One region of the Pseudoalteromonas sp. MEBiC 03485 genome, then DNA from elsewhere that is predicted to be linked to it. Evidence: riboswitches for the same ligand, from Rfam matches in the RefSeq annotation. Region 1 holds a riboswitch; the other holds the start of a gene.

Region 1 (4,426 bases):
TAATTGGATGTGATTTACCATTACTGGCTTGATAAAAGCGCGTGGTCAGGGTTGGCTTACGGGTCAGCAATGTAATGTCATGTTGTGCAGATAAAAAATGGCTAAACAACAAGCCAATCGCACCGTCGCCAACAATTAATATGTTAGCCATTACGTTGCTTACTACCTACATGAAAACCAAGTTTTATAATAAAATAGCTTACAGCACCGATAAAATCAGCGACAAAATCCCCAACCGAAGCTTGACGGTAAGGCAGCATATCTTGCATAAACTCTATGGCCGCACCATATCCGGCTAATAGTAAAATTTGCACCAAAAGAGGCAATTTAAAGGCTTTGTCCATCACCATAGCCAGTACAAAGAAAATACCAAAATGCGCCACTTTATCTACGTGTGGAAAGAGGTTGCTCACCCCTTTAATTTCTTTGGCAAATAAAATTGTAAAGCCAATAATGCTGGCTAAAAAGATAACTTGGTAAACACGCCTTGTCACAATAAACCCTAAAAATGCCGAAATTGAATGGTCAGTATATCAAACAATTTTTGCATCGCACCTGAACAAATCGGATAAAAATAGAAAGAATCGACAAATAAGCGTTATAATTGCCAACCATAAATGAATTTAAAAAAGACTATGTTAGGAGAACCCCATGCCTTCATTTGATATTGTTTCTGAAGTAGAAATGAACGAAGCGCAGAATGCAGTAGATAATGCAAAGCGTGAACTAGAGACGCGTTTTGATTTTCGTGGTGTTGATGCATCAATCGAACTAAGTGATAAAGTAATCAAGTTAAAAGCAGAAGCACCACAACAAGTTATGCAACTTTTTGACATTCTTGCTGCGAAAATTTCAAAGCGTGGCTTAGATGTATCTAGCTTAGAATTAAGAGATGAGTCGCGTAGTGGTAAATACGTAATGCGTGACGTTGCGCTTAAGCAAGGTATTGAAAAAGACGTAGCGAAGAAAATCGTTAAATTAATCAAGGACTCAAAAATCAAAGTACAAGCCGCTATTCAAGGTGAAGAATTACGTGTAACAGGTAAAAAACGTGATGATTTACAAGAAGCAATGCAAGTTGTTCGTACTGCTGATTTAGGTCAACCATTCCAGTTCAAAAACTTCCGCGATTAATACTCTGTGTTTATAGCTTTGAGCTGTAGGTTTTAAGCTATAAACCTGCAAGTTTCTGAACTTTACAAGGAGCGTATTTTGAGACGAATATTAGGTTACAGAGAAAAAGATATCTTCTAGCTATTTTCAGCTAGAGGATATTTATGTCAGTAAAGAACAAAACAATTGACCGTAATAAACACGGTAAAATAAACAGAAAATACACAGGCCCACACAGTACTTATTTTTACCAACAAACACCAAGTTGGTGGGTGAAAATGACGATGACCAAGCCAAGAAGACGCTTAAATAAAGCTCTTTGCAAGCTTGTGCTGAATGGTGCTGACCCAGAAGGAATTGTTTTTCCGTTAGGAAATTCAAAACCTCACGAGTACTTCTGGTAATCATTGTTTTATAAAAGCCAATCACCATGCTGATTGGCTTTTTTGATCTGACTCCACTTACAGTTTGAAGCTTTAGGCTTAAAGCTTTGCTTTAGAAGTATAGCCGTCCATTGACTTTCTTCCCCAAAATCATCACAATAACGGCCTATTTTCGAGGTGCTTGCTGTATCTTCAGATACGTTATATTTCAAAGGGTGAAATAGTCGCAAGATAATCGGGAAGTCGGTGCGTTTTCAGGGAGAAAACAATGCCAACACTGCCCCCGCAACGGTAATGTATATGCCATGCATGTACAGAGTCCGGAGACCGGCCTTGAATTAACTTACTATTCGCGTGTGCGGTGGGCACAGGCTAGGGGATATCATGCTAAATAAATCTGCGTTATGCGTAGCGGTTGCTGCTGCGTTATCTTTTTCTGTATCTGCTGACGAGCAATCAATAGAGCACATCACAGTTACTGCCAATAAATTCGAACAATCAATTAATGATGTATTAGCCAGTGTCACTGTTATTGACCGTGCTGATATTGAAGCAAGCTATGTGCGTGACTTACCAAGCTTACTGGCGACTCAAGCAGGCTTTCAAATTAATGCTAATGGTGGTTTTGGGCAAAGCTCAGGTGTTTCTTTACGTGGTGCAAGCTCTCGTCATACGCTTATTTTAATTGATGGTGTACGTACAGGCTCTGCAACACTTGGTTATAAAAGTATTAGCAATATTCCTTTAAACAGTATTGAGCATGTTGAAGTAATTAAAGGCTCACGTGCTGCTGTATATGGCTCTGATGCGCTAGCAGGTGTGATTAATATCATTACGCGTAAAGCACAAAACACGACCTTAGACGTGACTTTTGGCTCAGACTCTTATCAAGAGTACCAAGTAGCGACGGGTGGTCAGTTTGCGGGTGTTGATGTTGCTGTTAATGCTGGTTATGAAAAAACAGATGGTTTTGATGTTCTTCAAGGTCTAGCGCCAGATGAAGACGGCTACGAAAACAAAAACCTTGGCTTTAATCTAGGTTATCAAAATGAGCAATTAGGTGAATTTTTAGCTCAAGCACAGTACTCAGAAGGCGAAGCCAAATACGACAGTGCTTATAGCCCAGCAAACAGTACCGTAGAAAAAGGCGAGTTCGAAAATTACCAAGCTTCATTAAGTTGGAAAAAAGCCTTCGAAAAACACAGCCATGCCATCGATATTGCCATATCAAGTGATAGTTCAGATGACTCACGTATTGATTACACTGGTGCAACGGTGGTTGATAAGTTTGAAACTGAGCGTGAGCAAATCGATTACAATGGCCAATACTTTTTCAATCAAGCACTGACTCTTAGTGGCGGTTTGAATTGGTATAAAGATGAAGTGAACACTAACTCAGGTACATACTTAAAAGACAGCCGTGAAGTATTCGCTGTGTTTGTTGGCGCATATTATGATGACGAACAAGTACTCGCTAACCTGACAGTTCGCCAAGATGATGATCAGCAGTTTGGTGATGAAACAACATACACTGCAGCTGTAGGCTATCACTTAAATGACATCGCCACATTCCGTGTTAGTCAAAGTACTGGTTTTAAATCTCCAACATTTAATGATCTATATTACCCAGGCTCAGGTAATCCAGAGTTAAACCCTGAAACATCAGATAACCAAGAGCTTGGTTTATCACTCAATGTGAATGATATTAGTCTTGATATTGCGATTTTCCGCAGCGAAATCGACAATAAAATCGCTTGGGCACCAAATGCATCAGGGCAATGGATCCCAACCAATATAAACGAAGCTCGCCACGAAGGTGTTGAATTTAGTTTTAAAAACCAAGTGTTTGGCTTTGATCATAGCTTTAACTTTACCTACCTTTCAGCGGAAGATACACAAACAGGTCAGTCACTAACCTATGTGTCAAATCACAGTGTGAATTGGTCATTGCACAAAGCATGGGGTGATTTTGATGCCGGTATCGATATGCAATACCGTGGAGATCGTGATGGTAAGTTAACGCACTTACCTTCATATACATTATGGAATTTAGTAGGTCACTACCAAGCGACTGACAACTTAACTGTGTCACTACGAATAGAAAACCTATTCGATAAAGATTACAACGCCGTTGATGCTTATGGCACTGACTTAGATGGTGACTTCATCAACGATGAATATTACTACTACAACACGGCTGAGCGCCGCTTGTTTGTAGGTGCCCGTTATCAGTTCTAATAGTTATTAAGGCCAGCTGAGCTGTTTGCTTAAAGCGAGTAATTGACATTAATTTGCCCATTCATGTCATTTGTATAAGTAAAAAACAAGCTCAGCTTCATTATTAGTTCTGCGTCTAAAAGCTCGCTACCTACTTAGCGGGCTTTTTTCATTTTAGTTTATCAGCGAAATATTGCTCGAACTTAGCAAGCTTTGGGGCAATAAGTATGCTGCAATAACCTTGATTCGGGTTTTCATTGTAATAGTCTTGGTGGTACTGCTCTGCAGGATAAAAGTTTGATAGAGGGCTGAGTTCAGTCACAATGGGTTCACGAATTTGCTTTTGTAAAGCATCAATCATGGCTTGTGACTCAGTTTTTTGTTGTTCATCATGATAATAAATCACACTGCGATACTGCGTGCCGACATCATTACCTTGACGGTTTAACTGTGTGGCATCATGTAAAGTGAAGAACATTTCAAGTAGGGTGTTATAGCTCACAACACTGCTGTCGAAATCAAGCTGAACAACCTCGGCATGACCTGTTAAGCCAGTACAAATTTGCTGATAACTAGGGTTTTCAATCTCGCCGCCAGCATAGCCAGAGCTGACATTAAGTACTCCTTTCACACGTCTAAATGCTGCATCAATACACCAAAAGCAGCCGCCGCCAAAAGTAGCTATTTGTATGTTGTTATCCATATTTAACTTC
Region 2 (4,426 bases), 1.6 Mb from region 1:
GTCGGGCTTTTTTGCGTTTTAGCTGTCAGCTTTCAGACGTCAGCTGAATGATCGCTGACGGCTGAAAGCTCTGTATCGGGTTTCGCTGAGCTCTACCCAACCTACGCCAGACACTCAAACTTTCCCTTTTCTAACTCGTATCTTTCCCCTTTCTAGCTTGTAACTTTACTCTCGCTAACTCGCTACAGACGATACTTGTCCTTGCTTCACTGACTTTGTTATGCGATAAAGCGTTTTAAATTTGTAATACAATTAAGGTTTGATGTGTCTCGTAAGAAAACAACCAAGTCGAAAGGCTCTTCAGGTTTAAATCGTAAAAATAGTGAAGCATTTATTGCTAAGTTCTCATCTCATCCTGATACACATCTATGTTCGTCGGGTTTAATGTATAAAGTGATTGATGAGCTTGAAGGGGAGCGAATTACAGAGTTCGACACAGTAGTCATTAATCAGCGCATTATGCTTGCTGATGGCACTGTGATTGCCGACAGTTACAAAGCGGGTATGCCAGAGGTGTTTGCATTATCTGAAGCAATCGAAGGGTTAAAAGAAGGCTTGTTGCTAATGAATATTGGTTCTCGTTATGAATTTGTGATCCCTCCAGAGCTTGCCTGGGGTAAAAAAGGTAACGGTGGCAAGATTGGCGCAAATGCAGTGCTTCATTTTGACGTTCGATTAATGCGTTTAGCATGACTTCCTTAGCATAACTCGACAGAGTAATTAAAACGCGTTAACGTTCACTATTGGTTACTGAGGAACATTATGGACGCATTTGCTTCACGAGTTTACTTTCTTCGCCATGGCGAAATAGCTACGCCTGGAATTCTTTCTGGGCAAGTCGATGTTGATTTATCTGAACAAGGCTATAGACAAATGCGCCAAGCCTCAGCTGAACTCAAAAATTTAAATGCCATATATAGCTCACCGCTGAAGCGTTGCTCAGTTCATGCTGACTATTTAGCAAATCAACACAGATTGAACGTTCGGTATTATAACGCTCTGAAAGAGTTCAATTTTGGTGATTGGGATGGCCAAGACTACCAGCAGCTTTGGCAGCAAACAAGTAAACCTCATATCGGTGATTTTTGGCAGCATCCTTGGCAAGTAAAAGTACCGAATGGTGAAGCTATGGCTGATTTTTATACTCGAGTAGATACATGGTGGCAAACGTTTTTAGAATCATTGTGTGAATCTAAACATACTCAGTCACTAGTAATTAGCCACGCTGGTGTGATCAAACAAATTCTAGCTATTGTTTGTCAAATGCCTAAACAATCAGCTACACATTTAAATGTTTTCCATCTCCCATATGCTGGGCTTATAACACTCGATGTATATATTGATGAACAAGGACAGGCTTGGCCAAAAATTGTTTTTTAGCCATCTAGAGCGATATTCATTGAATTATTTACTTAGCCCGCCATAATACTCATATGCTATGGAATGGAGTGCAATTCTCCAGCTGTTCCCGCAACTGTAATCCATCTAAATAATGGTTAGCCAGATACTTAGCACTAACAATTAATCATCGAGCGGGTCAACTCACATCATTTTCTGGTACTTACCAGTGCTTTCTTGTGCGTTGCTGTTACTCGCCAAGAGAGAATAAACTTGCAACAAAATAGCCTTAGCGCTGCGCCATTAATATCAGTTTCTGATTTAAGTTGGGGTACTGCGAATAAAACCATACTTAAATCAATTAGCCTTGAATTAAAAGCAGGGCAATTTATCGGTTTACTCGGCCCTAATGGTGCTGGTAAATCAAGTCTGCTGCGCTGTCTTTATCGTTACTTGAAACCTCAGCAAGGAGCCGTGCTGCTAAGCGGTGAAGATATTTGGCAAATCAGTGCTGATGAATATGCAAAGCAGGTTGCGGTGGTTTTACAAGAGTCTCCATCGCAGTTTAATTTGTCATTATTTGATGTTGTGAGTCTGGGCTTAACCCCTCATAAACGACTTTTCAGCGGTACCTCTGTCAAAGATAAGCAGCGAATATATCAAGCGATTAAGCAGGTTGGTTTGTCGCATCATAGTGAGCAAGCATTTGATTCTCTCTCTGGTGGCGAAAAGCAAAGAGCGCTCATTGCACGCTCTATCGTACAGCAGCCTAAGCTGTTGATCATGGATGAACCAACTAGCCACCTTGATGTTAAATACCAAATTCAAATAATGGAATTAGCAAAGTCCCTCGATGTGACTGTGCTTGCTTCTTTCCATGATTTAAATCTCGCAGCAAGTTTATGTGATGAATTACTGGTGATTGATGAAGGTCGCTTGATTTGTCAGGGACAACCAAAAGCGGTACTAACAGAGCAGCTGTTAAGTGATGTATTTGGTGTATGCGCAACAGTATCTGCTCATCCCCAATCAAACAATGATAAGTATATTCCACACATTACTTACTTCTATGGTTATCAGACTCAGGAGTATCATCGTGACTGATGCAATACGTTTAAGTGTCTGTATCCTAGTTGGGCTTATTAGTTGCTTTTTAGCTCTTAGCTTTGGTGCTGCTAATACACCACTGAGTGAAGTATTTGATGGCTTATTTAGCCAAGGTAGCGATGAGTTTGTGCAGCGTATTATTTGGCAGCTACGCATGCCAAGAACCGTACTGGCATTTTTAGCGGGATCTGGGCTTGCCCTTGCGGGATTAATTTTGCAGACCGTAACCCGAAACCCACTTGCTGATCCTTATTTGTTTGGAATTTCTTCGGGAGCTTCATTCGGTGTCGTGTGCTTTATAGCCCTAACAGGCGTGAGTTTTGGTTTTAGTATGTCAATTGCAGCATTTGCCGGAAGCTTACTCTCTATGCTGTTGCTCATTGCTATTGCAGGCCGTCGCCATGTTGGCCAAGTTGAAGCCATGTTACTTGCCGGCGTTGCTTTATCATTCTTATTTAGTGCTATGACTAGTTTGCTACTTTATTTTAGTGATCCTCAAGCCATTACAGCTATTTTATTTTGGACCATGGGCAGTTTTTCTCGTGCGCAGTGGGATACTCTTTGGATGCCATTTATAGTTATTACTGCCTGTATGGCACTGATGATTGCTTTTCGCCGTCAGCTTAATGCAATGCTACTTGGTGATGAAAGTGCCGCGACTTTGGGGATTCATGTACAGCGCTTTCGGATCATGATGCTACTGCTAAGTTCATTAATAACTGCAGTGCTTGTTGCTATGTGTGGTGGCGTCGGTTTTGTTGGCCTGATGATCCCACATATTGTGCGTTACTTTTCGCCACAAGGCAGCAGCCATAACTTAATCATGACTTCGCTAGTCGGCGGTATTTTTATGGTGTGGGTTGATGTGCTATGCCGAACCTTATTGAATAATCAAGAATTACCCGTTGGTGTGATCACAGCAGCTATCGGCAGCGTGTTTTTTTTATTCTTACTGTATTTTCGTAAACAGAGCAGGTAGTTAATGTTTAATATCATGCCAATTAACCAGCAGTTTTCAGCTATTATTCAACAAAAAATAGACCTTAAAACGAAGCCGCTTGGTGCGTTAGGTCAGCTTGAAAGCTGTGCTAAACAATTAACGCTTATTTTCTCAAAGCAGCTCGATAGAGAGCAGGCGCTTCTAGCCTTCAAACCGGTTATTTCTAGCCCTACTCTGGTTGTATTTGCTGGCGACCATGGTGTTGCAAGCCAAGGGGTGTCAATTGCTCCTAGCTGCGTTACATCACAAATGGTGGCAAACTTTGCAGCAGGAGGCGCAGCGATCAATGTATTTTGTCGTCAGCTAGGTTGGCAGCTCGAAATTGTTGATGCCGGAACCCTCAGTACTGCACATGGTAAAGGTGTGCATAACCAGCGTTTAGGTGAAATCACCGCACCTTTAAATACCGAAATGGCGATGTCTCTTAGCCAAGTTAAGAAAGGGGTTGAATTAGCAAAGCAGCGAGTTCATTCACTCTATGAGCAAGGCTGCAATACCATCGCCTTTGGTGAGATGGGCATTGGCAATACCACAAGTGCTGCGGCATTGATGGCTGCCTTGTTGTCGTTACCTGCCAGTCAATGTGTTGGTAAAGGCACAGGCGTGAGTGACGAGGTTGTTGCTAAAAAAATCAAGGTTGTCGAGCAAGCCCTTCAATTACACCAAGCTCATTTTAGCGATCCACTAATGACGCTTGCGGCATTAGGTGGTTTTGAAATTGTTCAGATCACCGGTGCTATTTTAGCTGCTGCCGAGCTTGGCATGGCTGTGATCGTGGATGGCTTTATTTGTACTGCAGCTGCACTTGTTGCAACTCGGATTAATGCAAACGCTCGCGATTACATGATATTTGCTCATGCCTCTGATGAACAAGGGCACAAAGCAATGCTCAATGCCTTGCATGCAGCACCTTTATTGCAGCTTGATTTACGTTTAGGAGAGGGCACCGGGGCTGCGCTTGCCTTACCTTTATTGCAAGCA

The links. Region 1 has a riboswitch for cobalamin ahead of EVU92_RS07430 (TonB-dependent receptor). Riboswitches for the same ligand answer to the same signal wherever they lie in the genome.
Region 2: another riboswitch for cobalamin. It lies ahead of EVU92_RS00150 (ABC transporter ATP-binding protein); the one in region 1 lies ahead of EVU92_RS07430 (TonB-dependent receptor).

The regions. Positions count from the first base shown of each region.
Region 1 is NZ_SGBT01000001.1:1,603,397-1,607,822, forward strand. Features, by position in the region: gene EVU92_RS07410 (2-dehydropantoate 2-reductase) at 1-151, opposite strand, end outside; gene EVU92_RS07415 (VanZ family protein) at 144-494, opposite strand; gene EVU92_RS07420 (YajQ family cyclic di-GMP-binding protein) at 652-1,134, shown strand; gene EVU92_RS07425 (hypothetical protein) at 1,278-1,517, shown strand; cobalamin riboswitch at 1,693-1,847, shown strand; gene EVU92_RS07430 (TonB-dependent receptor) at 1,881-3,734, shown strand; gene msrA (peptide-methionine (S)-S-oxide reductase MsrA) at 3,883-4,416, opposite strand.
Region 2 is NZ_SGBT01000001.1:28,582-33,007, reverse strand. Features, by position in the region: gene EVU92_RS00160 (FKBP-type peptidyl-prolyl cis-trans isomerase) at 265-693, shown strand; gene EVU92_RS00155 (histidine phosphatase family protein) at 763-1,380, shown strand; cobalamin riboswitch at 1,393-1,531, shown strand; gene EVU92_RS00150 (ABC transporter ATP-binding protein) at 1,612-2,442, shown strand; gene EVU92_RS21705 (iron ABC transporter permease) at 2,408-3,424, shown strand; gene cobT (nicotinate-nucleotide--dimethylbenzimidazole phosphoribosyltransferase) at 3,428-4,426, shown strand, end outside.